Regions from separate parts of the Streptomyces sp. SS1-1 genome, predicted to be linked through region 1. Evidence: predicted binding sites of a transcription regulator. Region 1 holds the regulator's gene; each other region holds the start of a gene.

What was found. The regulator HrcA, encoded in region 1, represses chaperone genes, less so after heat shock. The targets are predictions, from matches to a motif close to TTNGCACTCNGNNNNNCNGAGTGCNAA.
Region 2: the regulator HrcA is predicted to act here: its motif matches at 2,684-2,710, upstream of groL (chaperonin GroEL).
Region 3: the regulator HrcA is predicted to act here: its motif matches at 3,888-3,914, upstream of groES (co-chaperone GroES).

Annotation. Positions count from the first base shown of each region.
Region 1 covers NZ_WBXN01000004.1:2,325,638-2,335,359, reverse strand. The annotation lists gene F8R89_RS11855 (AMP-dependent synthetase/ligase) at 1-570, shown strand, start outside; gene F8R89_RS11850 (two-component system response regulator) at 635-1,210, opposite strand; gene F8R89_RS11845 (SpoIIE family protein phosphatase) at 1,427-3,637, shown strand; gene hemW (radical SAM family heme chaperone HemW) at 3,665-4,897, shown strand; partial or broken gene F8R89_RS11835 (Uma2 family endonuclease) at 4,997-5,510, shown strand; gene F8R89_RS11830 (DUF3097 domain-containing protein) at 5,479-6,300, opposite strand; gene F8R89_RS11825 (MBL fold metallo-hydrolase) at 6,332-7,072, opposite strand; gene hrcA (heat-inducible transcriptional repressor HrcA) at 7,240-8,256, shown strand; gene dnaJ (molecular chaperone DnaJ) at 8,257-9,393, shown strand; gene F8R89_RS11810 (nitronate monooxygenase) at 9,471-9,722, shown strand, end outside.
Region 2 covers NZ_WBXN01000004.1:3,262,446-3,272,167, reverse strand. The annotation lists gene F8R89_RS16075 (glucosyl-3-phosphoglycerate synthase) at 1-2, opposite strand, end outside; SAM riboswitch class I at 170-339, shown strand; gene thrC (threonine synthase) at 358-1,641, shown strand; gene F8R89_RS16065 (MoaD/ThiS family protein) at 1,638-1,913, shown strand; gene F8R89_RS16060 (cold-shock protein) at 2,358-2,564, shown strand; gene groL (chaperonin GroEL) at 2,874-4,496, shown strand; gene F8R89_RS16050 (NADH:flavin oxidoreductase) at 4,715-5,842, shown strand; gene F8R89_RS16045 (hypothetical protein) at 5,880-6,449, opposite strand; gene F8R89_RS16040 (DinB family protein) at 6,493-7,026, opposite strand; gene F8R89_RS16035 (DUF397 domain-containing protein) at 7,052-7,255, opposite strand; gene F8R89_RS16030 (helix-turn-helix domain-containing protein) at 7,239-8,078, opposite strand; gene F8R89_RS16025 (hypothetical protein) at 8,194-8,436, shown strand; gene murQ (N-acetylmuramic acid 6-phosphate etherase) at 8,384-9,319, opposite strand; gene F8R89_RS16015 (MurR/RpiR family transcriptional regulator) at 9,367-9,722, opposite strand, start outside.
Region 3 covers NZ_WBXN01000004.1:4,305,319-4,315,040, reverse strand. The annotation lists gene F8R89_RS21345 (ester cyclase) at 1-278, shown strand, start outside; gene F8R89_RS21340 (hypothetical protein) at 538-1,578, opposite strand; gene groL (chaperonin GroEL) at 1,684-3,312, opposite strand; gene groES (co-chaperone GroES) at 3,433-3,741, opposite strand; gene F8R89_RS21325 (polysaccharide deacetylase family protein) at 3,979-4,800, opposite strand; gene F8R89_RS21320 (polysaccharide deacetylase family protein) at 4,797-5,855, opposite strand; gene F8R89_RS21315 (THUMP-like domain-containing protein) at 5,854-7,119, shown strand; gene F8R89_RS21310 (RNA polymerase sigma factor) at 7,166-8,428, opposite strand; gene F8R89_RS21305 (YciI family protein) at 8,476-8,832, opposite strand; gene F8R89_RS21300 (LCP family protein) at 8,943-9,722, opposite strand, start outside.

The DNA.
Region 1 (9,722 bases):
CTGCGCGGCCCCGGCATCATGCAGGGCTACCACGGGCTGCCGGAGAAGACCGCCGAGGTCCTGGAGGCCGACGGCTGGTTCCACACCGGTGACATCGGCGAGCTGTCCCCGGACGGCTACCTGCGGATCACCGACCGCAAGAAGGACCTCATCAAGACGTCCGGCGGCAAGTACATCGCGCCCGCCGAGGTGGAGGGCCAGTTCAAGGCGGTCTGCCCGTACGTCTCGAACATCCTCGTGCACGGCGCCGACCGGAACTTCTGCACGGCGCTGATCGCCCTCGACGAGATCGCCCTGCAGGCGTGGGCCGAGGAGAACGGGCTCGGGGGCAAGCCGTACGCCGAGATCGTGGCCGCGCCGGAGACGGTCGCCATGGTCGACGCCTATGTGCAGCAGCTCAACGCCGGGCTGCAGAAGTGGCAGACGATCAAGAAGTTCCGGCTGCTGCCGCGCGACCTCGACGTGGAGCACGGCGAGATCACGCCCAGCCTGAAGCTGAAGCGCCCCGTCGTGGAGCGCGAGTACAAGGACCTCATCGAGGAGATGTACGCGGGGACGCGGGAGGCCTGACCCCTCCGGCCCCTTCCCGTGGTGGACCGCGCGGCGTGCCGCGCGGTCCACACGTCTGCCGGGGTCAGGAGCCGTGCGGCCCGTCCGCCAGCTCCCGCAGCTCCCGGACCCGGTCGCGCAGCGTCGCGGTGTCCGGGGGGTCCTCCCGGTCCAGGTCCCGGGCCAGGGCGTCCAGGCGCAGAAGGAACTCCGCGCCACGCGGCGGCCTGCGCGCCAGCAGCCGGGCCAGCTGCTGGTTCTTGCGGTGCAGCTCCAGGAACACACGGACCTTGGCCCGCAGCACCCACGGGTCGAACGGCTTCGTCAGATAGTCGGCGGCCCCCGTGGCATAGCCGCGGAACGCGAAGCCGGGCTCGTCGTCGGCGCCGGTCAGGAAGATGATCGGGACGTCCTTGGCCTCGTCGAGCCGTTTGATGTTCGCGGCGGTCTCGAACCCGTCCATGCCCGGCATCCGCACGTCGAGCAGCACCAGGGCGAACCGCTGCCGCAGCAGCGCCTCCATCGCCTCCTCACCCGACCGCGCCCGGACGAGAGGCTCGTCGAGGGAGGCCAGCACGGCCTCCAGGGCGATCAGGTTGTCCTCCATGTCATCGACCAGAAGGATGCCGGCACGCTCGTCGGCCGTTGCCTCATCGGTCATGGGAAAGCCTCATTCGGGGATGCCGCCGCGTCGAGCGGGAGGCGGCTCAGCCGCTCGAATTCGGTCGTCATCCGGTCCGTCTTCGAGCACGGGCGTAGCACGGTTCTCACTCATGGCGGCCCACTTCGGTAACTCGGTGCTTATGGGCGCGGCCAGTCTGTCACTGTGGCGGCGTCGGCTGAGGCGTATTCGTTCGAACTGCTCGGGGAGCTGTCCATGGGGGCCATTCCGGTGCAACGGGAGACCGTCACCCGTGCCTCTGATGCGCCCGCGCACCCGGGGGACGCGCCCCCGCGCGCCCAGGACGCGCCCGCGCACCCCCTGAGTGCGCCCGCGCACGCGAGTCCGCGCGGCCCTGCGCCCGCGCAGCACACGGACACGCCCGCGCACCTACCTGACGCTCCCGCGCACACCGGACCGCCCGGCGCGCAACCGGGTACGCCCGGCGCGCACACCGATCCGCCCGGCGTACACCCCGGTCCGCCCCCGGAGACCCGTGCTCTCCTCCCCGGCAGCTCCCTCTCCCCGGCCACCGCCCGGACCCTCGTCCGCTCCGCTCTGTCGGAGTGGGCGGCCTCCGGTCTCCCCGGCGCCGACCGTATCCAGGAGCGCCAGATCCAGGACGCCGTACTGGCCGTCAGCGAGCTCGTCACCAACGCCGTCGTGCACGCCGGCACGGACGTCCGGCTGACCTGCCGGCTGGAGCCGGACACCGGTGCCCTGGTCGTGGAGGTGCTGGACCACCACCCCTCGCGCGCCCCGCGCGACACGGAGGCGGAGGGCCCGTACGACTCCCCCGAGCACGGGCGCGGACTGCGCCTGGTGGCCCGGCTCGCCGAGTCCTGGGGCGTCACCTACCGCACCGGCTCCAAGACCGTGTGGGCCCGGCTGCCCCCCGAGGACCAGGCGGGAGAGGCGGACGGCCCGCGCCCCCACGGCGGGGAGCACGCGCCGGACGGCGGGTTGCGCGTCGCCGAGATCCTCGCGCCGGAGCCGCCCCCGCCCGACACGGCGCCGGAGCCGCCCGCCCCGTCCGGCACGGCGCCGGAGCCGCCCCCGTCCGCCCCGCCCGATACGGCGGGGGAGCACCCCCATCGCGGGGAGCGGGAGCGGGACTGGCTCAACCGGGGCGCCCTCTCCTTCCTCGCCGAGGCGTCCGACCTGCTCGCCGGGCAGCTCGACGAGAACCTGGTCGCCGCGCTCGCCGGCCAGCTGATCGTGCCGCGCCTCGCCGACTGGTGCGCGGTGTGGCTGGAGGACGAGGTCGCCGGGCGCTGGGGACACGGCGGCCCCGGCGAGAGCGGCCCGGTCGACGGCACCGGCCCCCGCCTGGCCCGCGTCTGGCACGCCTCGGAGAACCACATCGAGGACCTGCGCCGCGTCCTGGACAAGGAGCCCCCGCGCCCGGCGGACGCCCACCGCACCGGGCCCGTCACCCACCCCTGGCCCGGCGAGGCGCTCGGCGCGCGCGGCGCGCGGGGCACCGCGCTCGCGTACCGCCTGGTCGCCGGGGGCCGCCCGCTGGGCACGCTGGTCATCGGGCGGGCCGGCGTGACGAGCCTCCCCGACGAGATCACCGGGCTCGTCGAGGACCTCGCCCGGAGAGTGGCCCTCGCCATCGGCGCGGCCCGCCAGTACGCGCGGCAGGCCACCATCAGCCGGGTGCTCCAGCGCGGACTGCTGCCCGGCGCCGTCGCGGAGATCCCCGGCGTGGCCAGCGCGCTGGTGTACGAGCCGTGCGACAAGGGCGGCCCGAGCGGCGACTTCTACGACCTCTTCCCGGCCGGCGACGGCCGCTGGTGCTTCGCCATCGGCGACGTCCAGGGCAAGGGGCCCGAGGCGGCCGTGGTGATCGGCATCGCCCGCCCCTGGCTGCGGCTCCTCGCCCGCGAGGGCTACCGCGTCGCCGACGTCCTCGACCGCCTCAACCAGCTCCTCCTCGACGACGCCACCGAGGCCGCCGACGCCGCCGCCCGCGCCCTCGTCGGACCCGTCGTCCCCGGCGACGGCCCGCAGACCCGGTTCCTGTCCCTCCTGTACGGCGAGCTGACCCCGTTCGACGGCGGCGTGCGCTGCACGCTCGGCTCCGCCGGGCACCCGCTGCCCCTCCTGCTCGGCGCGGACGGCGAGGTCCACACCGCCGCCCAGCCGCAGACCCTGCTCGGGGTGTTCGAGGACGCCACCTACACCAGCGAGACCTTCGAGCTGCGCTCCGGCGAGACCCTGCTCTGTGTGACGGACGGGGTGACCGAGCGGCGCAGCGGCTCCCGCCAGTTCGACGACGGAGACGGCCTCGCGGCCGCGCTGGCCGGCTGCGCGGGCCTGAACGCCGACCTCATCGCGCAACGCATCCGCACGCTGGTGCACGAGTTCGGCGGGCGCCCGCCGGAGGACGATCTCGCGCTGCTGGTGCTCCAGGCCGAGTAGCCCGCGCGGTGCGGGACAATGGAGCCCATGCCCTCCGCACTCCCCGACGGCGAGCCCGTCCCCGCCGACGGCGCGCTGCCCCCGCAGGCGCTCACCGGCGCGGCCGACCGCCCCCTCGGCTTCTATCTGCACGTCCCGTACTGCGCGACCCGCTGCGGCTACTGCGACTTCAACACCTACACGGCGACCGAGCTGCGCGGCAGCGGCGGCGTCCTGGCGTCCCGCGACAACTACGCCGAGACCCTCGTCGACGAGATCCGCCTGGCCCGCAAGGTGCTGGGCGACGACCCGCGCGAGGTCCGCACGGTCTTCGTCGGCGGCGGTACGCCCACCCTGCTGGACGCCGGCGACCTCGTGCGGATGCTCGGGGCGATCCGCGACGAGTTCGGGCTCGCGGCGGGCGCCGAGATCACCACGGAGGCCAACCCGGAGTCGGTCGACCCGGGCTATCTGGCCACGCTCCGCGAGGGCGGCTTCAACCGGATCTCGTTCGGCATGCAGAGCGCGCGGCAGCACGTCCTGAAGGTCCTGGACCGCACCCACACCCCCGGCCGTCCCGAGGCGTGCGTGGCCGAGGCCCGCGCGGCCGGCTTCGACCATGTGAACCTCGACCTGATCTACGGCACCCCGGGGGAGTCCGACGACGACTGGCGGGCGTCCCTTCAGGCCGCGATCGGCGCCGGGCCCGACCATGTGTCGGCGTACGCGCTGATCGTCGAGGAGGGGACCCAGCTGGCCCGGCGCATCCGCCGCGGCGAGGTCCCGATGACCGACGACGACGTCCACGCCGACCGCTACCTGATCGCCGAGTCCGTCCTGTCCGAGGCGGGCTACGACTGGTACGAGGTGTCCAACTGGGCCACCACCGAGGCGGGCCGCTGCCTGCACAACGAGCTGTACTGGCGCGGCGCCGACTGGTGGGGCGCGGGCCCGGGCGCCCACTCCCACGTCGGCGGGGTCCGCTGGTGGAACGTCAAGCACCCCGGCGCCTACGCGGCGGCACTCGCGGAGGGACGCTCCCCGGGCGCCGGCCGCGAACTCCTCACCGTCGAGGACCGGCGCGTCGAACGCATCCTCCTGGAGCTGCGCCTGCGTGAGGGCGCCCCGCTGGACCTGCTCCACGAGGAGGGCCTGCGCGCGTCCCGCCGCGCCCTGTCCGAGGGGCTGCTGGAGCAGGGGCCGTACGACGAGGGACGCGCGGTGCTGACCCTGCGCGGCCGCCTGCTCGCGGACGCGGTGGTCAGGGATCTGGTGGACTGATCACTCCGGCGAGTGAATCCCCCCGGAACGCCGGTTCGGTCCTAACCTGGTTCGCAGGCTGCCGCCAAAAGGACGCGGCGGATGTGGAGGGCCACGGAGATGACCGCTGTGGACGAGCGTGGGATGACCAAGTACTTCGAGGAACTTGAGCCTCCCGAGGCGTCAGGGTCGAGCTTCTCCGGGGGGAAATCGTGATGATGGCGGCTCCCGATCTGGTGCACAACCGGATCGTGGCGGATGTGCAGGACCAGATTCCGCGGAAGCCCCGGGAGCGACTCCAGACGACGGACCTGGACATCGTCGACGAGGCCAGCGAGCCCATCCCGGACCTCGTGGTGCTGGAACGCGGTGTGGCTCGAGCGTCGACCGGGACTACGGGATGAAGCGTTCCATCTAAGCGGCGGGCAGGATCCCCGTCTACCTGATCATCGACCCGATCATGGCCCACTGCGTTCTCCTCACCGACCCCGTCGGGGAGGGAGATCAAGCTGACTATCGCGGGCAGTGGATCACGAAATTCGGTGATCCCGTGCTGCTCGAACCGCTCGGTGTGGAACTGGACACGGGCGAGTTCGGAACCCTCACGGGCGTCCGGCGTCACCGCCTGCCGTGACGAAGTCGATCAGCTCCTCCACCCGCCCCAGCAGCTCCGGCTCCAGGTCCCTGTAGGAGCCGACCCGCTTCAGGATCGCCTGCCACACCGCGCCGGTGTTGTCCGGCGGCCAGCCCAGGGCGCGGCAGACGCCCTTCTTCCAGTCCTGGCCGTGCGGCACCCGCGGCCACGCCTCGATGCCCAGGGAGGAGGGCTTCACGGCCTCCCAGATGTCGATGTACGGGTGGCCGACGACCAGCGCGTGCTCACTCGTCACCGCCTGTGCGATCCGCCACTCCTTCGAGCCCGGCACCAGGTGGTCCACCAGGACGCCCAGCCGCGCGTCGGGGCCCGGCGCGAACTCGTCGACGATCGTCGGCAGGTCGTCGACGCCCTCCAGGTACTCCACGACGACGCCCTCGACGCGCAGGTCGTCGCCCCACACCTTCTCGACCAGCTCGGCGTCGTGCCGGCCCTCCACGTAGATGCGCCCGGCGCGGGCCACCCGGGCCCGCGCGCCCGGGACCGCCACCGAGCCGGACGCCGTGCGCGCCGGGCGCGCGGGGCCCGCGGCCGGCTTCACCAGGGTCACCACGCGGCCCTCCAGCAGGAAGCCCCGCGGCTCCATCGGGAAGACCCGGTGCTTGCCGAAGCGGTCCTCCAGAGTGACCGTGCCCGCCTCGCAGCGGATCACCGCGCCGCAGAAGCCCGTACCGGGCTCCTCGACCACCAGCCCCGGCTCCGCCGGGACCTCGGGGACGGACGTGGGCTTCTTCCAGGGCGGGGTCAGATCCGGGGAGTACTGGCGCATTCGGATGACGATAGGAGAACCGGACGCCCGGTCACCGCGACACGCCGAATCTCGCGGCCAGCCCGTCGCGCTGCCGCCGTACGAACTCCGCGTCCACCACCGCTCCGTGACCGGGCACGTACAGCGCGTCCCCGCCGCCCAGGTCGAGGAGGCGGTCCAGCGCGTCCGGCCAGTGCGACGGCACGGCGTCCGGGCCGGCCTGCGGCTCCCCGGACTCCTCCACCAGGTCGCCGCAGAACACCACCTCCGGCTCGCCGGGGAGCCGGCCCGGCACCAGCACCACCAGGTCGTGGGCCGTGTGCGCCGGACCCACGTTCGCCAGCAGCACCTGGCGCCCGCCGCCCAGGTCCAGCGTCCACTCGCCGCTCACCGGATGGCGGGGCACCACCAGCGCGTCCGCCGCCTCCTCCGCCGCGCCCGCGTCCAGGCCGTGCCGCACCGCGTCCGCCCGCAGCTCCTCGCGCGCCCGCCCCTGGAGGACGGTCTCCACGCCCACCGGTCCGTAGACCTCGGCGCCCGCGAACGCCGCGGCGCCGAAGACATGATCGAAGTGGGGGTGGGTCAGCGCGAGATGGGTCACACGGTGACCGGTCAGCCACTGCGCCTGCGTCCGCAGCCGCGCCCCCTCCGCGAGGCTCGAACCGGCGTCCACGAGCAGGGCGGCCCCGTCGCCCGCGACCAGCCCCACCGTGCAGTCCCAGCCCGGCAGACGGCACCTGCCCACCCCGTCCGCCAACCGCTCCCACCCCAGCTCTTCCCAAGTCACCGTCATACCGCGACGCTATCGACAGCACCCCCGCCGAGCACGGAGGTGAAACCGACCGGCCTTGCCCGGGGTGTACCCCACCGCCGTACACTGGCCGGGGACGGCTGGCACTCGGACGGACAGAGTGCCAGGAACCGGCGTCAAGGGGACCGACCGCTGGAGGTGTGCGCGAGATGCTGAGTGAACGCAGGCTCCAGGTGCTGCGCGCGATCGTCCAGGACTACGTCGGGACGGAGGAGCCGGTCGGCTCCAAGGCGCTCACCGAGCGGCACAGCCTCGGCGTCTCCCCGGCGACCGTACGCAACGACATGGCGGCCCTGGAGGACGAGGGCTACATCGCGCAGCCGCACACCAGCGCCGGGCGCATCCCCACCGACAAGGGCTACCGGCTCTTCGTCGACAAGCTCGCCGGTGTGAAGCCGATGACCCCGCCCGAGCGGCGCGCCATCCAGAACTTCCTCGACGGCGCCGTCGACCTCGACGACGTCGTCGCGCGGACGGTACGGCTGCTCGCGCAGCTCACCCGGCAGGTCGCCGTCGTGCAGTACCCGTCGCTGACCCGGTCCACCGTCCGGCACGTCGAGCTGCTCTCGCTCGCCCCCGCGCGCGTGATGCTCGTGCTGATCACGGACACCGGCCGGGTCGAGCAGCGGATGATCGACTGCCCGGCACCCGTCGGCGAGGCCTCGCTCGCGGACCTGCGCGCCCGGCTGAACAGCAAGGTCGCGGGCCGGCGCTTCACCGACGTGCCCCGGCTCGTCGAGGACCTGCCCGAGGCGTTCGACGTCGAGGACCGCGGCACCGTCTCGACCGTGCTCTCCACCCTCCTGGAGACGCTCGTCGAGGAGAACGAGGAGCGGCTGATGATCGGCGGCACCGCCAATCTGACCCGCTTCACACATGATTTCCCCCTCACCATCCAGCCGGTGCTCGAAGCCCTGGAGGAGCAGGTCGTGCTCCTCAAGTTGCTGGGCGAGGCGGGGGATTCGGGCATGACCGTGCGCATCGGGCACGAGAACGCCTACGAAGGACTCAACTCCACGTCCGTCGTGTCGGTGGGCTACGGTTCGGGCGGCGAGGCAGTCGCCAAGCTCGGCGTGGTCGGACCGACCCGCATGGATTACCCGGGAACGATGGGAGCGGTACGCGCAGTGGCACGTTACGTCGGACAGATCCTGGCGGAGTCGTAGGTGGCCACGGACTACTACGCCGTGCTCGGCGTGCGTCGCGACGCGTCGCAGGAAGAGATCAAGAAGGCCTTCCGGCGGCTCGCCCGCGAGCTGCACCCGGACGTCAACCCGGACCCGAAGACCCAGGAGCGGTTCAAGGAGATCAACGCCGCCTACGAGGTGCTGTCGGACCCGCAGAAGAAGCAGGTCTACGACCTCGGCGGCGACCCGCTGTCCCAGGCGGGCGGCGGAGGCGCGGGCGGCTTCGGCGCCGGTGGCTTCGGCAACTTCTCCGACATCATGGACGCCTTCTTCGGCACCGCGTCCCAGCGGGGCCCGCGCTCGCGGACCCGGCGCGGCCAGGACGCGATGATCCGGCTGGAGGTCGAACTCGACGAGGCGGCCTTCGGCACCACGAAGGACATCCAGGTCGACACCGCCGTCGTCTGCAACACCTGCAACGGCGAGGGCGCCGCGCCCGGCACCTCCGCGCAGACCTGCGACATGTGCCGCGGCCGCGGCGAGGTGTCGCAGGTGACCCGGTCCTTCCTCGGCCAGGTCATGACCTCGCGCCCCTGCCCGCAGTGCCAGGGCTTCGGCACCGTCGTCCCCACACCGTGCCCGGAGTGCGCGGGCGACGGACGCGTGCGGTCCCGCCGCACGCTCACCGTCAAGATCCCGGCCGGCGTCGACAACGGCACGCGGATCCAGCTCGCGGGTGAGGGCGAGGTCGGCCCCGGCGGCGGTCCCGCCGGCGACCTGTACGTGGAGATCCACGAGCTGCCGCACTCCACCTTCCAGCGGCGCGGCGACGACCTGCACTGCACCGTCACCATCCCGATGACGGCGGCGGCGCTCGGCACCAAGGTCCCGCTGGAGACGCTGGACGGCATGGAGGAGGTCGACATCCGGCCCGGCACCCAGTCCGGCCAGTCGATCCCGCTGCACGGCCGCGGTGTGACGCATCTGCGCGGCGGGGGCCGCGGCGACCTCGTCGTGCACGTCGAGGTGCAGACCCCCACCAAGCTCGACCCCGAGCAGGAGCGCCTGCTGCGCGAGCTGTCCAAGCTGCGCGGCGAGGAGCGGCCCCAGGGCCAGTTCCAGCCCGGTCAGCAGGGGCTGTTCTCGCGGCTGAAGGACGCCTTCAACGGTCGGTGACCGAGCGGCCCGATCCCTTCCGCCGCAAGGGGAAGGGCCGATTCGGACTTGTTCGGAGGACGTGACACCATGCGGGCATGTCCTCCGCACTGACCGATCTCCTGCCGCACCCGATCGTGCAGGCCCCCATGGCGGGCGGTGTCTCCGTGCCGCAGCTCGCCGCTGCCGTGTCCGAGGCGGGAGGGCTGGGCTTCCTGGCCGCCGGGTACAAGACCGCCGACGGGATGTACCAGGAGATCAAGCAGCTGCGGAGCCTCACCCAGCGCCCCTTCGGCGTGAACCTCTTCATGCCCCAGCCGGAGCAGGCCGACCCGGCCGCCGTGGACGTC
Region 2 (9,722 bases), 940 kb from region 1:
ACGGTCGGCGGCTCCTCACTGTCGAAACTGTCGCACGACGTCGGTGATCCATCTCGCGGTTCGGACTGCTCTCTCAACTGTCCTGGCCTTCGGTTACAGTCTTGAACAACGCGAGTGACCATCGCATGTCAGGGTCGCCCGGGTTCACAACCGCAGGACAACCGCATACCGCTCATCCAGAGGGGCAGAGGGACACGGCCCGATGAAGCCCCGGCAACCCTCCAGTCGGTTCTCGTAGATCAGCGTCGATCGTCACCGTTGATCGTCTCCGCGAGGCTCCCGGCTAGGGAAGGTGCCAAATCCGTCTCACGGCGAGATGCGTCGTGAGGAAGATGAGGAGAAAGGGCCTCGCCTCACATGGCTGTGCAGACTGTTGCAAGCAGCACCGACTCCACCGTAGACCTCGGCCCCGCCGCCGCGCTGTCCTGTCGCGAGTGCGGCCACCGGGTCCCGCTCGGCCCGGTCTTCGCCTGCGAGGAGTGTTTCGGCCCGCTGGAGATCGCCTACGACTTCTCGGGCTACGACACCGAGAAGCTCCGTCGGAGCATCGAGGCGGGCCCCGCGAACATCTGGCGCTACGCGCCCCTGCTGCCCGTCCCGGCCGACGTGGCGGACAAGCCGAACATCAACCCCGGCTGGACCAAGCTCGTCAAGGCCGACAACCTCGCCCGCGAACTGGGCGTCACCGGCGGCCTGTACGTCAAGGACGACTCCGGCAACCCGACGCACAGCTTCAAGGACCGCGTGGTCGCGCAGGCCCTGGAGGCGGCGCGCGCCTTCGGCTTCACCACCCTGTCCTGCTCCTCCACCGGCAACCTCGCCGGCGCGGTGGGCGCCGCCGCGGCCCGCGCCGGCTTCCGCTCGTGCGTGTTCATCCCGCACGACCTGGAGCAGGGAAAGGTCGTCATGGCCGCGGTCTACGGCGGCGAACTCGTCGGCATCGAGGGCAACTACGACGACGTGAACCGTTTCTGCTCCGAGCTGATCGGCGACCCCGCCGGTGAGGGCTGGGGCTTCGTGAACGTCAACCTGCGGCCGTACTACGCCGAGGGCTCCAAGACGCTCGCGTACGAGATCTGCGAGCAGCTCGGCTGGCGGCTGCCGGACCAGCTGGTCGTGCCGATCGCCTCCGGCTCCCAGCTCACCAAGATCGACAAGGGCCTCCAGGAGCTGATCAAGCTCGGCCTGGTCGAGGACAGGCCGTACAAGATCTTCGGCGCCCAGGCCGAGGGCTGCTCGCCGGTGTCCACCGCCTTCAAGGCCGGCCACGACGTGGTCCGCCCGCAGAAGCCGGACACCATCGCCAAGTCGCTCGCGATCGGCAACCCGGCCGACGGCCCCTACGTCCTGGACATCGCCCGCCGCACGGGCGGCGCCGTGGAGGACGTGACGGACGCCGAGATCGTCGCGGCGATCAAGCTGCTCGCGCGGACCGAGGGCGTCTTCGCCGAGACCGCGGGCGGCGTGACGGTGGGCGTCACCAAGAAGCTCATCGAGAGCGGGGCGCTCGACCCCGCCAAGACGACCGTCGTCCTGAACACCGGCGACGGCCTCAAGACGCTGGACGCGGTGGCGGGTACGGGCCTCACCGCGACGATTCGTCCCAACCTTGACTCCTTCCGAGAGGCTGGCCTCGCATGAGCGTGACCGTTCGCATCCCGACCATCCTGCGCACCTACACCGGCGGTCAGGCCGAGGTCGCCGCCGAGGGCGCCACCCTGGCCGAGGTCATCTCCGACCTCGAGAAGAACCACACGGGGATCGCGGCCCGGGTGCTGGACGACCAGGGCAAGCTGCGGCGCTTCGTCAACGTCTACGTCAACGACGACGACGTGCGTTTCGAGCAGGGTCTGGAGACCGCGACGCCGGACGGCGCCGGCGTCTCCATCATTCCGGCCGTCGCCGGCGGCTGACCGGATGACCGAACATTACCTTCGGTAACCCCGGTTACCGAGCGTTCATCGAATTGCCTCCTCCGTAAGAGAAGCGGAGGAGGCAATTCTGTGTGATTGAGCGGGGTACAGTTGGGGAACGCACCGCCGGTCCCTGGACCGGCCGTCTTTGATTTCTGCCGCCGACCCGACAAGAAGTAGCCAAACTCCGCGGGTCCTATGCGGCTTTTGTTCTTTTTGCCCGGCCCGACTTGACCTGAAGTCAGCGGAATTGTCGCCACATTCCCGACCGGTCGTGCCCGGATTTCTCGTCCGATTGACCTGTTGCAGACGGCAGTTGGGCAGATACATTCAGCCGCGGTCGACGCGTTCCGGCGCACGCCCCCGACCGATCTGGGGGGCGAGGTCTGACCCGGATCCGCGAAGTGTGGATCTGTGCAAGGGCCAGTAATAGGGGAGTTAGGCATGGCTCAGGGCACCGTCAAGTGGTTCAACGCGGAGAAGGGGTACGGCTTCATCGCGGTCGACGGTGGTGCGGATGTTTTCGTCCACTACAGCGCGATCCAGATGGACGGGTACCGCACCCTGGAAGAGGGCCAGCGGGTCGATTTCGAGATCTCGCAGGGTCAGAAGGGGCCGCAGGCGGACATGGTCCGGCTGGCGACCGGCTGAAGCACGCGTCGACGAACAGCAGCGACGTTCTTCTTCGAAGGGCCCGCGCCTCCTGGGGGCGCGGGCCCTTCGTCGTGCCCTCGCGCCCCCGCGCGCCGACGGGCGCGATACCCGGGCGCCTTGCACTCTCGTACCCCGAGTGCTAATCATTGGCGTTAGCACTCTGAAGGTGAGAGTGACAAAGGAGGACCGGGTCGGTGAGGCCCGCAGGCCAGGTGGGGCAAGGAACCACGCGGCCGGCGAGCCGTCCGTCGCGGGCGCGGGCGCGGTCCGAAGGAATCACCCCCAGTCCTGGAGGGACCACTTCACATGGCCAAGATCATCGCGTTCGACGAGGAGGCGCGGCGCGGCCTCGAGCGCGGCATGAACCAGCTCGCGGACGCCGTCAAGGTGACGCTCGGCCCCAAGGGCCGCAACGTCGTCCTCGAGAAGAAGTGGGGCGCCCCCACGATCACCAACGATGGCGTGTCCATCGCCAAGGAGATCGAGCTCGAGGACCCGTACGAGAAGATCGGCGCCGAGCTGGTCAAGGAAGTCGCCAAGAAGACGGACGACGTCGCCGGTGACGGTACGACCACCGCGACCGTCCTCGCCCAGGCCCTGGTCAAGGAGGGCCTGCGCAACGTGGCCGCCGGCGCCAACCCGATGGCCCTCAAGCGCGGCATCGAGCGTGCCGTCGAGGCCGTCAGCGCCGCCCTGCTGGAGCAGGCGAAGGATGTCGAGACCAAGGAGCAGATCGCTTCCACGGCCTCCATCTCCGCCGCCGACACCCAGATCGGCGAGCTCATCGCCGAGGCCATGGACAAGGTCGGCAAGGAAGGCGTCATCACCGTCGAGGAGTCCCAGACCTTCGGTCTGGAGCTGGAGCTCACCGAGGGTATGCGCTTCGACAAGGGCTACATCTCGGCGTACTTCGCCACCGACATGGAGCGTATGGAGGCCGTCCTCGACGACCCGTACATCCTGATCGCGAACTCCAAGATCGCCAACGTCAAGGACCTGCTCCCGCTGCTGGAGAAGGTCATGCAGTCGGGCAAGCCGCTGCTGATCATCGCCGAGGACGTCGAGGGCGAGGCCCTGTCGACCCTGGTCGTCAACAAGATCCGCGGCACCTTCAAGTCCGTCGCGGTCAAGGCCCCGGGCTTCGGCGACCGCCGCAAGGCGATGCTGAACGACATCGCCATCCTCACCGGCGGCGAGGTCATCTCCGAGGAGGTCGGTCTCAAGCTGGAGAACACCTCCCTGGACCTCCTGGGCAAGGCCCGCAAGGTCGTCATCACCAAGGACGAGACCACCATCGTCGACGGTGCCGGCTCCTCCGAGCAGGTCCAGGGCCGGGTCAACCAGATCCGCGCCGAGATCGAGAACAGCGACTCGGACTACGACCGCGAGAAGCTGCAGGAGCGCCTGGCGAAGCTCGCCGGCGGTGTCGCGGTCATCAAGGCCGGCGCCGCCACCGAGGTGGAGCTGAAGGAGCGCAAGCACCGCATCGAGGACGCCGTGCGCAACGCCAAGGCGGCCGTCGAGGAGGGCATCGTCGCCGGTGGTGGCGTGGCCCTGCTGCAGGCCTCCCAGGTCTTCGAGAAGCTGGAGCTCGACGGTGACGAGGCGACCGGCGCCAACGCCGTGAAGCTCGCGCTGGAGGCCCCGCTGAAGCAGATCGCCGTCAACGGTGGTCTCGAGGGCGGCGTCGTCGTGGAGAAGGTCCGCAACCTCACGGTCGGCCACGGCCTGAACGCCGCGACCGGCGAGTACGTCGACATGATCGCCGAGGGCATCATCGACCCGGCCAAGGTGACGCGCTCCGCGCTGCAGAACGCCGCGTCGATCGCCGCGCTGTTCCTCACCACCGAGGCCGTCATCGCCGACAAGCCGGAGAAGGCCGCGGCCCCGGCCGGCGGCGGCATGCCGGGCGGTGACATGGACTTCTGATCGTCCTCGGGGCTCCGGCCCCGGTCGATCACGTCCTACGCGGAGGGCGGTGCTTCCTGTTCGCAGGAGGCGCCGCCCTTCGGCGTGTCCGGGGTCACGCGGGAGAGTTCGGCGAGCGGGATGCACCGGGCACGGAGAGGTGTTTAAGGTGATGCAACAATGCACATGCACATACTTCCCGGTCAGCCAGGCTGACCCCCTTCCGAGGAGCCCCCCATATGACCCTCGCCCAGCCCACCGCCTCCCGAGCGGCCGAGATCCTGTCCCGGCCCACCGTGATCAACGGCCTCACCGTCCCGAACCGCGTCGCGATGGCGCCGATGACCCGGATGTTCTCGCCCGGCGGCGTCCCCGGTGAGGACGTCCGGTCGTACTACGCGCGCCGGGCGGCGGCCGGAGTCGGCCTGATCGTCACCGAGGGCACCTATGTCGGGCACCCCTCGGCCGGGCAGAGCGACCGGGTGCCCCGGTTCCACGGCGAGGAGCAGCTCGCCGGGTGGGCGAAGGTCGCCGAGGCCGTGCACGCGGCGGGCGGCACGATCGTGCCGCAGCTGTGGCACATCGGCATGGTCCGCGAGCAGGGCCAGCCGCCCTTCACGGACGCCCCGGCCGTCGGGCCCTCGGGGCTGCGCATCGGCGCCGACGAGCCCACCGGCCGGGCGATGACCCGGCAGGACCTGGACGACGTGATCGGCGCCTTCGCCGACGCCGCCGCGGCCGCCGAGCGCATCGGCTTCGACGGCGTGGAGATCCACGGCGCCCACGGCTACCTCGTCGACCAGTTCCTGTTTGCGGGCACCAACCGCCGCACCGACGCCTACGGCGGCGACCCGGTCGCCCGCACGCTCTTCGCCGCGGAGATCGTGGCCGCCGTACGCGAGCGGGTGTCCCCGTCCTTCCCGGTGATCTTCCGCTACTCGCAGTGGAAGCAGGACGCGTACGACGCCCGTCTCGCCGAGACCCCGCAGGAGCTGGAGGCCATCCTGGCCCCGATCGCCGCGGCCGGCGTCGACGCCTTCCACGCCTCCACCCGCCGCTACTGGATCCCCGAGTTCGACGGCTCCGACCTCAACCTCGCGGGCTGGACCAAGAAGCTGACCGGCAGGACCACCATCACGGTCGGCTCGGTCGGCCTCGACGGCGACTTCATCCGGGCGTTCGCCGGCGAGGGCTCCGTCACCAAGGGCTTCGACGACCTGCTGGACGCCCTGGAGCGCGAGGAGTACGACATGGTGGCCGTCGGCCGCGCCCTCCTCCAGGACCCGCAGTGGGCGGCGAAGGTCCTCGACGGCCGCTTCGACGAGCTGAAGCCGTACGACGCGGCGTCGCTGAAGACCCTCAGCTGAACCCCGGCGGCCGGTAGCCGCCGCGGCGACGTGGCGGCTACAGGTTGCCCAGCGGCTCGATGTCGACCTTCACCGGGGTGCCCCAGATCCGCAGCACCTCGTAGTCGGTGAACTCGTGCACGAGCCGGTAGGCCATCGCGGGGCGCGGCCCGCGCCGCTGGGCGGCGAGATACAGCTCGGCCTCCCGGCGGTCGCGGCGCGGGGTGCCGCACAACTGCCACTCCTGCCCGTTCCACAGCTCCGGCAGCCAGCGCTGCTGGGGCTGCGGACGGTCGCCCCGCACCCCGTACCGGGACGGTGCCGTGCGCTCGGGGGAGCGGGGCACGTCCGGGCCGTTGAACTCCGAGCGCCGCGCGGCCCGGCGCCGGGTCTCGCAGAGCAGGCACAGGTCGTGCGCGTTCTCGTCGACCGGTCCGTTCGGATGCTCGGGGCAGCGCGTCGCGGGCGCGGCGCCGCCGGCGCTCTCGTCCAGCAGCTCGAGCGCACGGCGCAGATCCGCCTTCATCTCGTGCAGCCGGGCGTCCGGCGTGTCCGCGGTGAGGGCGTCGCCGTGCTCACCGACGAGACGGAGAGCACGGCCCAGGGCGGTCATCTGGGCGTGGTTCATGGACCCCAGTCTGGGCAGTCCCCGCCCCTTTACGCCATTCCCGTCAGCTCATCGTCTTCGCGCCGTCCAGGGACTCCCGGATGATGTCGGCGTGCCCGGCGTGCTGGGCGGTCTCCGCGATGACGTGCAGCAGCACCCTGCGCGCCGACCAGCGGGCGCCCTCCTCGTTCCACGGCGCCCGCGGCAGCGGGTGGGACGCGCTCAGGTCCGGGAGCTTCGCGACCAGCTCGTCGGTGCTCCGGGCGACCTCCTCGTACTCCGCCAGGACACCGGCCAGCGTCTCGCCGGGCAGCATCCTGAACTCGTCGGCCCGCTTCGCGAAGTCCGCCTCGGTCATCGCCGAGAAGTCGGGCATCGCCGACGGCCCCTCCACGATGAAGGCGGCCCAGGCCCGCTCCACCGACGTGACGTGCTTGATCAGCCCGCCCAGACACAGCGCGCTGGCGGTGGTCCGGGCGCCGGCCTGCTCGTCGGTCAGGTCCCGCGTGGTGAACCGCAGGAAGTGCCGGTGCTTGGCGAGCGCCTCCAGCAGGTCGGCGCGCTCGTCTACGACGGTGGTGTTCGTGGTGTCGGTCATGAGCCCACCGTAGAAGCCGATTAGGTCAGATCCTGACCGCTTGGACGAAGGCCGCCCAGACGGTTTCGGAGAAGACGAGGGTGGGGCCGTGGGGGGTCTTGGAGTCACGGACGGGGACGACGGCGGGGAAGTCGTGGGTGACTTCCAGGCAGTTGCCGCCGTCGCCGCCGCTGTGACGGGACTTGTGCCAGGTGGCCGTCTTCAGGTCCTGCTCAGGAATGCTCCTCATGCGCGTAATCCTCGGCCATGGCCTCGAGGACGGCCAGGGACTTCCGCGGAGAGAGCGCGCAGGCCGCGAGCAGGTCGTAGGTGTGCCGTCGGCGGCGGACCGTGGAGGGGTCGTCCTCCAGCCGTCCGGTGCCGATCCCCTCGAAGTAGACGAGCGGCGGCGCGTCCTCGAACTCCATCAGCTTGAGGGCGCCCTGCATGGCGGCGTGGGCCCCGGCCTCGAAGGGCAGCACCTGCACGATGACCCGGCTGCGGCGGACGAGGGCGGCGATGTGCCGCAGGGCCTCCGCCATGACCTCGCGTCCGCCGGTGAGCCGCCGCAGCGCGCCCTCGTCCAGAACCACCCACAACAAAGGGTTTGTTGGATCGCTGAGCAGGCGCGCCCGCTCCATGCGCGCGCTCACCAGCCGGTCGATGGCCTCCTGTGGGGCGGTCGGCTGGTAGGCCCGGCACACGGCCTCGGCGTAGGCGGGGGTCTGCAACAGGCCGGGGATGAGGAGCGGGGCGTACTCGCGGATCTCCGTGGCCGTCGCCTCGGCCTCCGCCGCCTGTGCGAAGTGCTCCGGGTACCGGGAGACGGCCGTCACCCGGCAGTTGCGCCGGAAGAAGTCGCCCGTGCCCAGGACCTCGTCCAGGACGCGGGCCTGCTCGGTCTGGAGCCGGCGGGTGCCGGCCTCCAGTTGGCCGACGAACGAGCCGCTGACGAACAGCAGTTGCCCCAGCTTCTCCTGGCTCAGCCCCGCCTTCTCGCGCGCGTGGCGCAACTCGGCGCCGAGCAGCGCGCGCGGCGACGACGACGGATCGAGGTCCTTGGGCCCCGGCATGGCACCTCCCGGTCGGACAGCCGAGGGTGTTGGGACACCCCCTCTGGCCAGCCTAGGCACTCACCCGCCACTCTGTGTGCCGAATCAGTGACTCAGCGTGGAGAGGTGACCGCCCATGAGGTCGTCCGAAGAGATCGTCGCGGCCCTGCGTGAAGCGTTCGCGGCCGTCGATGTCGTCCTGCCCTCCCTGTGCGTGGACCCCGTCACCGGGGCCGGCAGGGAGCCGTTCGCGCTCGTGCAGTTGGGGCGCTGCAACGTCCGCACCGCCGAGCGGCTGCTCGCCGTGCTCCGGGACGCGGCGGAGGTCAGGCGCCCGCCTCTCGCAGTGCCACCCGCAGATGCCCCTTCGCCGCGCTGAGCAGCTCGCCGGCCGTCGGGCCGTCGACGTCCGCGAGGAGGACCAGGATCGCCGTCTTGACCTCGCCGTCCGCCTCCGCCAGGGCCCGTTCGACGTCCGCGTCGTCCGCGCCGGTGGCGAGGGAGACGATCCGGCGGGAGCGGGCCCGCAGCTTCTCGTTGGAGGCGCGGACGTCGACCATCAGGTTCCCGTACGTCTTGCCGAGCCGGATCATCGTGATCGTCGACAGCATGTTGAGGACCAGCTTCTGCGCGGTGCCCGCCTTCAGCCGGGTCGAGCCGGTCAGCAGCTCCGGGCCGACGACGACCTCGATGCCGTGCTCGGCGGCGGCCGCCAGCGCGCTGTCCGCGTTGCAGGACAGGCCGATCGTCAACGCGCCGAGCCGCCGGGCGTGTTCGACCGCGCCGACGGCGTAGGGGGTGCGGCCGGACGCCGAGACGCCGACCACCGAGTCGAGCGGGGTGAGGGCGAGGGCGTCGAGGTCGGCGCGGGCCAGCTCGGCGGAGTCCTCGGCCCCCTCGACGGACGTGACGACCGCCCGGGGGCCGCCCGCGATGACGCCGACGACCTGCCCGGGGTCGGTGTTGAAGGTGGGCGGGCACTCGGAGGCGTCGAGCACGCCCAGCCGGCCCGCCGTGCCCGCGCCCGCGTAGACGAGGCGCCCGCCGCGCGCCATCCGCTCCGCCACGGCGTCCACGGCGGCGGCGATCTCCGGCAGGCGCCGGGCGACGGCGGCGGGCACCGAGCCGTCCTCGCCGTTCATGAGGCGGGCGATGTCCAGCGTCGGCAGCCGGTCGATCTCGGCGAACTCGGGCCGGAACGCCTCGGTGGTCAGGGTCTCCAGCTCGGCGCGGAGGTCACGAGGAGTGGAAGCGGAGGTCATGCGCGGGCGGCTCTCTTCGTTGCTCGACGACGGTGCTGCGGAGCGGGCTAGCGGCGGTGCCGGTGGGCCAGGGCCTCGTAGGAGGCGGCCAGCGCCGGTGCCGCGGTGTCGTACGTCCGCTGGGCCACCCCGACGAACAGGCAGTCCACGACGAGGAGCTGGCTCGTGCGGGACGACATCGCGGCCGGGCGCAGCTCGCTCTCGCGGGCCGTCGACGTCGTGAGGACGTGGTCGGCGTACTGCGTGACCGCGCCGTCGGGCCGGCCGGTGATCGCGACCGTGGTGGCCCCGTGCTCGAAGGCGACCCGCAGCGGCTCGATGACGTCCCCGGTGGAGCCGGAGTGCGTGATCGCGATGGCCACGTCCCCGGCGCGCAGCTGGACGGCGTTCGTCACCGCGAGGT
Region 3 (9,722 bases), 2.0 Mb from region 1:
GCCGGGACGAGATGCGCGCGGTGCTGGAGGGCTGGTACGGCGCCTTCGACCTCACGTTCCGCGTCGACGACCAGATGGCCGAGGACGACCGGGTCTGCACCCGCTGGACCGTGACCGGCCACCACAAGGGCGACTTCCTGGGCATCCCGCCGACCGGCCAGGACGTGAGCATGCAGGGCATGACCTGGCAGCGCTTCCGCGACGGCCGCGTCTGTGAGGGCCACTGGATCTACGACCGGGCGGGTCTGATGGAGCAGTTGGGGGTACTCGCCGAATGACCGCGAAGGGGAAGGCCCCGCTCCCGTCCAGCCGAGGGAGCGGGGCCTTTGTCCGTCCCGGTGCCGCAGCCGGGTCGGTCGTCCAGGTCGGCCTGGCGGCAGCCGAGCGGGTCAGGGCCGACGGCTTCCCGGCCGAGGTGACGTATGCGACGGACCCGGTGTGCGGGGCGCGCCGGCATGTCTGGGACAGGACGTCACCGTCGCGCGGGCGGGCCCGGCCGTATGTGGAGGGCACGGGATGAGTGCGCGGGTGGCGCCGTCAGTCGCCCCCGCCTCCCCCGTCCCCTCCGCCGTCTCCCCCGTCTCCGCCGCCGCCGTCTCCGCCGTCTCCGCCGTCGCTGCCCCAGCCGTCCGCGGCGCCCGAGTCGTTGTCGTCGTGGCCGGTGCCGAGGTTGCTGAACCAGGGCAGTTCCCAGGTGGTGTCGGTGTCGTCGCCGGGGCGGGCGCGGAAGCGGGCCGAGCCCGTGGTGTCGCCGAGGCCGAAGGACGCCGCGACCGCGTGGGCCATGACGGCGTCCAGCGGGTCGGGGCTCTCGTGGCGCACGGCCGGCAGGGGCGCCAGGACCGTGCCGGGGGCGAGGTCGGGGCGGCGGGGCGGGCGGGTCAGGAGGGCGACCCGGGCGTCGTCGCGCAGCAGCCAGGAGCTGGTCGCGTCGGCGCGGCGTAGCGTCCACCGGCGGCCGGGGAGTTGGATCTCCACGCCGCGCTTGGACTTGCGGAGCGTCCTGCGCAGGGACAGCCGCGCGTACTGGTCGCCGACGGTCAGCACCAGGCCGGCGCCCGGCGAGGAGGAGTCGCCGGTATAGCCGTGGGGTGCGCGCAGCCGTACGGCCGGGGCGTGCGGGCCCCAGACGTCGACGCGGACCAGGCGCCGGTCCACGGCGACGGCCACCGGTCCGGCCGGGCCCGGCGCGTACCGGCGCGCCATCCACAGCGGGACGTCCTCCGCGCGGGCCCGTTCGGCGAGGGCGGCCACGGCGGCCGGTCCGCCGCACACGCGCACGGACAGTTCGCCGAGGGCCCGCGCGAACTCGGCGGCCCGGCGGACCTTCAGCGGGGTGCTGGTGCCGGTGACCCGGGTGACGGGGACGGTCCCGGCGTCCTGCGGCAGCCGCCCGAGCGGGCGTTCGGTGCCACCGCCGCCGAGCCACTGGCCCCGCAGGAACGCCTCCGCCATGGCGCCGAGGTTCAGCTCGGCGAGCGGTGTCGTACGGCCGCCTCTGCGCAGTCCGTCCCCGGTCAGTTCCACGGTCCGCGCGAACGGGTTCCGGGACCGTTCGCCGTAGAGCACCTGGCTCATCTCGCACCCCCTGTTGTCCGGACGTCGCCCTGAGGGTACGGCGAGGGCCCGGCACCCCCGTGACGGGGATGCCGGGCCCTCGGCGTCTTACGGGGAACCGCTCACTCAGTGGGCGTGGCCGTGCCCGTGGCCACCGGCGGCGGCCGGCTCCTCCTCTTCCTTCTTCTCGACGACCAGGGTCTCGGTCGTGAGCAGGAGGGAGGCGATGGACGCGGCGTTCTCCAGGGCGGAGCGCGTCACCTTGACCGGGTCGATGACGCCGGCCTTGACCAGGTCGCCGTACTCGCCGGTGGCGGCGTTGAAGCCCTGGCCCTTGTCGAGCTCGGCGACCTTGGAGGTGATGACGTAACCCTCCAGGCCGGCGTTCTCGGCGATCCAGCGCAGCGGCTCGACGGCGGCCTTGCGGACGACGGCGACACCGGTGGCCTCGTCGCCGGTCTTGCCGAGGTTGCCCTCGAGGACCTTCACGGCGTGGACGAGCGCGGAGCCACCACCGGAGACGATGCCCTCCTCGACCGCGGCGCGGGTCGCGGAGATGGCGTCCTCCAGACGGTGCTTCTTCTCCTTCAGCTCCACCTCGGTGGCGGCGCCGACCTTGATCACGCACACGCCGCCGGCCAGCTTCGCGAGGCGCTCCTGGAGCTTCTCGCGGTCCCAGTCGGAGTCGGTGTTCTCGATCTCGGACTTGATCTGGGCGACGCGGCCCTGGACGTCCTCGGACTTGCCGGCGCCGTCGACGATCGTGGTGTCGTCCTTGGTGACGGTGACGCGGCGGGCGGAGCCGAGCACGTCGATGCCGACCTGGTCGAGCTTGAGGCCGACCTCCTCGGAGATGACCGTGGCGCCGGTGAGGGTCGCCATGTCCTGCAGCATCGCCTTGCGGCGGTCACCGAAGCCGGGGGCCTTGACCGCGACCGCGTTGAAGGTGCCGCGGATCTTGTTGACGACCAGCGTCGACAGGGCCTCGCCCTCGACGTCCTCGGCGATGATCAGCAGCGGCTTGGAGGCGTTGGTCTGGATGACCTTCTCCAGCAGCGGCAGCAGGTCGGCGATGGAGGAGATCTTGCCCTGGTTGATGAGGATGTACGGGTCCTCCAGGACGGCCTCCATGCGCTCCTGGTCCGTCACGAAGTACGGCGACAGGTAGCCCTTGTCGAAGGCCATGCCCTCGGTGAAGTCCAGCTCCAGACCGAAGGTGTTGGACTCCTCGACGGTGATGACACCGTCCTTGCCGACCTTGTCCATCGCCTCGGCGATGAGCTCGCCGACCTGCTGGTCCTGGGCGGACAGCGCGGCGACGGCGGCGATGTCGGACTTCTCGTCGATCGGGCGCGCGGTCGCGAGGAGGTCCTCGGACACGGCGGCGACGGCGGCGTCGATGCCCTTCTTCAGCAGCGCCGGGGAGGCACCGGCGGCGACGTTCTTCAGGCCCTCGCGCACGAGCGCCTGGGCGAGCACGGTGGCGGTGGTGGTGCCGTCACCCGCGATGTCGTTGGTCTTGGTCGCCACCTCCTTCACCAGCTGGGCGCCGAGGTTCTCGTACGGGTCCTCGACCTCGACCTCACGGGCGATGGTGACGCCGTCGTTGGTGATGGTGGGGGCGCCGAACTTCTTGTCGATGACGACGTTGCGGCCCTTGGGGCCGATCGTCACCTTCACCGTGTCGGCAAGCTTGTTGACGCCGCGCTCGAGGGCGCGACGGGCGTCCTCGTCGAACTTCAGGATCTTCGCCATGACAGCGGGAGCCCTCTCGGATTCTGTGGGTTCTCAAAAAAGACACTGCGCCCCGGGCGCCCGGTTCTCATGTGGTCGCGGGGGCCAGGGGCGCAGCTGAAGACAAGAGCTTCGAGGCGTCTACTTCTCGATGACCGCGAGCACGTCGCGGGACGAGAGGACGAGGTACTCCTCGCCGTTGTACTTCACCTCGGTGCCGCCGTACTTGCTGTACAGCACGATGTCGCCGACCTTCACATCGAGCGGAAGGCGCTCGCCGTTCTCGAAGCGGCCCGGACCGACGGCGAGGATGACGCCCTCCTGGGGCTTCTCCTTCGCGGTGTCCGGGATGACCAGGCCAGAGGCGGTGGTCTGCTCGGCGTCGAGCGGCTGGACCACGATGCGGTCCTCGAGCGGCTTGATGGCAACCTTGGAGCTGGTGGTCGTCACGATCCGACCTCCCCCTTCGGAGATCTCACGGGGTTAACTGTCTGAGGTGGCGACCAGGTCGATCCGTCGTCGCGGGTGCCGGACCTGCCCGTCGCGTGGTTGGCACTCTCCAGTGGGGAGTGCCAGAGCCGAGACTATGACCGCGATTAGCACTCGGTCAAGCGGAGTGCCAATTCGCCGTGGCGCGGCGCGCCGCGGACGGCCCCTCGGAACACCCGAAGCCGCCCACGGGACGTCTCAGACGTAGTCCTCCAGGCGGCCCACGGTCAGCCCCCGCTCCTGGACCGCGCGCAGCAGCAGGGTGGTGCGCTCCCGCAGCGACAGCCCGCCCGGCTCGGCGGACGGCACGGAGACGACGTCGCCGGGACGCAGGCGCGCGGGCCCCTTCGCGTACGTCAGCCGGCCGTCGCCCGTCATCGTCGCGCGCCACAGCACGACGGCGCCGATCCCGCAGTCGTCGGCGGCGCGCAGCGTGGTGCCGTCGTAGGTGCCGTAGGGCGGCCGGAAGAGCCGGGGGCGGACGCCGAAGCGGGCGTGCAGCTTGTGCTGCTGGCCGCAGATCTCGGCGCGCTGGCCGGCGTAGGGCAGTCCGCGCAGGGCGGCGTGGTCGAGGGTGTGGTTCTGCAGGGACGCGCCGACCGCGCGCAGCCGCGCGAAGTGCGCGTAGCCGGGGCCGACCACGCTGTCCGTGAGGAACATGCTGACGGGCAGCCGCAGTTCACGGACCATGCCGACGAAGCGGGGGTCCTTCTCGGCGCCGTCGTCGTAGGTGAGGAAGACGACCCGGTCGCGGGTGGGGACGCGGCGCAGGACGGGCGGCGGTCCACCGGGGGGCCGGGCGACCCGCCGGGCGGGCGGCGGGGGCGGCGCGGGCAGCGGGTCGCTCAGGCCCCAGCGGCGGTACGGCTGCGCGGTGTGCGTGGCGTTCTTCGCCGCGCGCGTCGCCTCGTGGCCGGTCCCGGCGCGGGGGCCGGTGGCGGCGGTCCCGGCGCATCCGGCGAGCAGGACGGTCGCCAGGGCCACGGCGACGGACGCGCGTGACCCCGGCGGCGGCGTCACAGGTAGTCCTCCAGCCGGGCGACCGCGAAGCCCTCGGCCGTGACCTTGTCCAGGAACCGGCGGATCATGTCGGGCATTGTGCCCTTCCACTCGTCCCGGCCCCGGAAGTGACTGAGCACGATGTCACCCGGACGGATCCGCCGGTCCTCCTCCCGGTAGTCCCAGCGGTCGACGAAGACCTCCTCGTTCCACAGGGCGACGTACCGCACGCCGCAGGACCGGGCCGCGCGCAGGGTGTCCCGGTTGTAGTTGCCGAAGGGCGGCCGGAACAGCACGGGCCGCTCGCCGAAGCGCTCCTCCATGACGTCCTGCATGCCGCAGATCTCGTACTGCTGGCCCCGGTAGGACAGGCCGGGCAGATAGCGGTGGTGGAGGGTGTGGTTGTTCAGCCCGGCCCCCGCCCGCTGGAGCTGCCGGAAGTAGCCGTAGTCGTCCTTGATGACGTAGTCGCTGAGAAAGGCGGAGTACGGCACCTTCAGGTCGCTCATCATGCGCAGGAACGCCGGGTCCTTCTCGGCGCCGTCGTCGATGGTCAGGAAGACGACCTTCTGGTTCGTGGGGACGGTCGTGAAGACCGGGGGGAGGCCCGGTTCGTCGGGCCCGTCGACCTCGAAGCCCTTGCGGGTGGTGATCCGGGGCTTGACCTCGGGCGGCGGCGGGGGCACCAGGGGGACGCGGGCGAGCCGCCAGCGCCGGGCCGCGGCGACCCGGGCCGCGTGGGCCTCCTGGGCGGACGGGGGCTTCCTGCCGTCCGGGGCACGGGTGCCGCCCGGGGTCCGCGTGCCGTCCGGAGGTGACGCCGGCGCGGCCGAGCGGCTCGGCACGGGACCGGCGGCCGGGGAGGAGCCGCCCGCCGGACCGGATACGGCACCCTGCGCGCAGCCCGAGGCGACGGCGGCGACCGCGAGCCCGGCGACGGCTCCCCGCAGCCGCGCACGCCGGACCGCACGGACGACGGGACGGCCCCAGGACACGATCCCGGCGATCCCGGTGCTCCCCGCGATCCCGGCGATCCCCAGAGGCCCCTTTTTGTCATTTTGTCCTACAAGTCGCATGGGGCCGGATCCTGGCAGGCACCCCCGCCCGGAACGGGCCGACAGCGCCGCCGTGGAGCGGACCATCCTCCGACTGGCCGACAATGACCCGGTGAACGACCACCTCGACGCCTTCACCGCCCTGCTCGCCCCCGAGGGCCGCGCCCTCCTCGACGCCGTGCGCGACACCGACCCCGCCGACGAACTCGCCGTCGCCACCCGGCTGCGCCGCGAGCACCCGGCCGGACTGGTGTCCGCGGCCCTCGGGCAGGCCCGGCTGCGGCAGCGGGCGGCGGCGAAGTTCGGCGCCGGGGACGCGGGGCGCATGTACTTCACGCCGAACGGGGTCGAGCAGTCGACGCGGGCGAGCGTGGCGGCGTACCGGGCGGCCCGGATGCGGGAGCTGGGCATCGGCTCGGTGGCCGACCTGTGCTGCGGCATCGGCGGCGACGCGATCGCGCTCGCGCGGGCCGGCATCCGGGTGCTGGCCGTCGACCGGGACCCGGTGACGGTCGCGGCGGCCCGGGCCAACATGGCGGCGCTCGGGCTGGCTGACCTGGTCGAGGTGCGCGAGGCGGACGTCACCGAGGTCGCGACCGGCGGATTCGACGCCGTGTTCGTCGACCCGGCCCGGCGCGGCGGCCGCGGCCGCGTCTTCGACCCGGAGGCGTACTCGCCGCCCCTGTCCTGGGCCGTCGAGGCGGCCCGCACCGCGCCCCACGCCGCCCTGAAGGTCGCGCCCGGCATCCCGCACGAGGCGGTCCCCGGCGACGCGGAGGCCGAGTGGATCTCGGACGGCGGGGACGTCAAGGAGGCGGTGCTCTGGTTCGGGACGGCCCCCGGGGCGGTCCGCGCCACCCTGCTGCCGGGCCCGCGCCCGCTGCTCGGCCGCGGCCTGCCCGACCCGGCGGTGCGTCCCGTCGGACGCTATCTGTACGAGCCGGACGGCGCCGTCATCCGGGCCCATCTGGTCGCCGAGGTCGCCGAGTCGCTGGACGGCGGGCTCGTCGACGCGACCATCGCGTACATCACCGCGGACGAGCTGCGCCCCACGCCGTTCGCCGCCGCGTACGAGATCACCGACCGGTTGCCGTTCAACGTGAAGCGGCTGAAGGCGCTGCTGCGGGAGCGCGGGGTGGGCACGCTGACCGTGAAGAAGCGCGGCTCGGCGGTCGAACCGGAGGAACTGCGCCGCAAGGTCAAACCGCAAGGGCCGAACGCGGCCACCGTGTTCCTGACCCGGGTGGCGGGGGCCCCGACGATGCTGGTGGGACACCCCGCCTAGTGCCGTGCCGGGCGCCGCGAGCCGGTGAACTTTTCCGGTCACAGCACTAGCCGAACCGGATGTCCGCCGCGCGTCTGCGCAGCATCTCCCGCTCCGGCCCGTTGCGCGTCAGCGCCGCCGCTCGCTCGAACTCCGCCCGCGCCTCCGCCGTACGGCCGAGGCGCAGCAGCAGGTCGCCGCGCACGCTCGGCAGCAGGTGGTAGTCCCGCAGCGCCGGTTCTCCCGCGAGGGCGTCGACGATCTCCAGGGCGGGCCCGGGGCCCTCGGCCATCGAGACGGCGACCGCCCGGTTCAGCTCCACGACCGGCGACGGCGACCGGGCGGCGAGCAGCCGGTACAGCGTGGCGATGGTCCCCCAGTCGGTGTCCTCGTAGCGGTACGCGTGCGCGTGGCAGGCGGCGATGGCGGCCTGGAGGGCGTACGGGCCGGGGGCGCCCGTGGCCGTCGCGCCCGCCCGGTCCAGGGCGGTGATGCCCCGGGCGATCAGCATGCGGTTCCAGCGGCGCCGGCTCTGATCGCGCAGCAGGACGGGCGTGCCGTCGGGGGCGGTGCGGGCGGCCGTACGGGACGCCTGGAACTCCAGGAGTGAGGCCAGGGCGTGCACCTCGGGTTCCTTCGGCATCAGCGCGGCGAGCTGCCGGGCCAGCCGCAGCGCGTCCTCGCACAGCGCGGGGCGCAGCCAGTCGTCGCCCGCGGTCGCCGCGTACCCCTCGTTGAAGATCAGGTAGATGACGTCGAGGACGGAGCCGAGCCGAGCCTCCCGGTCGGGCCCGTACGGCACCTCGAAGGCGACGTTCCGGGTGGCGAGGGTGCGCTTGGCGCGGACCACGCGCTGGGCGACCGTGGCCTCGGGCACCAGGTAGGCGCGGGCGATCTCGGCGGTGGTCAGACCGCCGACGAGGCGCAGGGTGAGGGCCGTGCGGGCCTCCGGGGACAGCACGGGATGGCAGGTGGTGAAGACGAGCCGGAGCAGGTCGTCGTCGATGGCGTCGGGGTCGGCGGGCTCCGGCGGCGGCACGTCCTCCAGGGTCCGGCCGATCTCCCGGAGCTTGCGGGCGTAGTTCTCCCGGCGCCGGACCAGGTCGACGGCGCGGTGCCGGGCGGCGGCGGTGAGCCAGGCGCCCGGCCGGTCGGGCACGCCGTCGCGCGGCCACTGCTCCAACGCGGCGACCAGGGCGTCCTGGGCCAGCTCCTCGGCGATGCCGACGTCCCGGACGATCCGGGTGACGGCGGCGACGACACGGGGGAACTCGAGGCGGAACACGGTGTCGAGGGCGGACCGGGTGTCGATGCTGCGCGGTGTCTCCACAGCCCACCATCGAACACCCTGCCCGTCCGGCGGCCCAGCGGGCGCGGTCACCCCTCGGCGATCTCCCGCACCTCGCAGGTGACGGTCCAGAACTCCTCGTGGACCTTCAGGAACCGGGTGGTCCACTCGATGGCCTCGGCCTTGTCCTTGCACTGCATGATCGCGTACCCGCCGACGACCTCCTTGGCCTCGGTGAAGGGCCCGTCGGTGACGGAGATCCGGCCGCCCTCCCAGTGCACGCGGGTGCCCTGCGCGGACGGCAGCAGCCCGGCCGTGTCGAGCATGACGCCGGCCTTGGTGACCTCCTCGATCAGCTCGCCCATGCGCCGCATCAGTTCGGGGCTCGGGCCCTCGGCGGGGGCGGACGCCTCGTCGATCTTCACGAGCGACAGGTATCGGGGCATGGTGACTCCTCGTGCTGCGGTGGCCGGGCCCTTCCCGGCCTCTCACCCCTGCGTCGAACGGCCGGGCGCCGGATCGACACGTCCTCGAGGATTTCCCGGAAAAGCTTCTTTCAGCGCAGCGACTTCCACAGTTCGCTCGCCTCCGGCTCGTCCGCGACCACCCGGTTGTGGTTGGACGGCGCGGGCACGACCGGCATGGTCAGGGTCTTCACGCCGTCCGACGCCAGCCCCCGCAGGCTCTGCCCGAGGCCGGTCAGCTCGCTCAGCGAGTCCAGCCCCGTGTCCGTGGTCAGGGCGCCGGTGACCGCGTCGGCGACGCGGTAGAGCCGCGCGGGGTCGGTGAGCAGGTCGGTGGCGGAGATCTGGTCGAGCAGCGCCTTCACCAGCTTCTGCTGGAGCTCGATACGGCCCAGGTCGCTTCCGTTGCCGATGCCGTGCCGGGTGCGGGCCAGCGCCAGCGCCTGCTTGCCGTCGAGGTGGTGGGTGCCGGCCGCGAGGTCCAGGTGGCTGTCGTCGTCGTGGATGTCCTCGTCCGTGGTGACGGTGACCCCGCCGAGGGCGTCCACCAGCTTCGCGAACCCGGAGAAGTCGAGCTCGACGTAGTGGTCCATCCGCACACCGGTCAGCGACTCGGCCGTCTTGACCGCGCAGACCGGACCGCCCAGCGCGTAGGCGCTGTTGAACATGGCCTGGTACGCCTTCCGGGTCGAGCCGCCCGACGGCAGCGGGCAGGACGGCCGGGTGACCAGGGTGTCGCGCGGGATGCTCACGACCGTGGCCGTGGTGCGGCCGGCGTCGATGTGGAACACCATCGCCGTGTCCGAGCGGGCGCCCCCGCTGTCACCGCCGCCGAGCTTCTTGTTGGCCGCGCCGCTGCGCGAGTCCGAGCC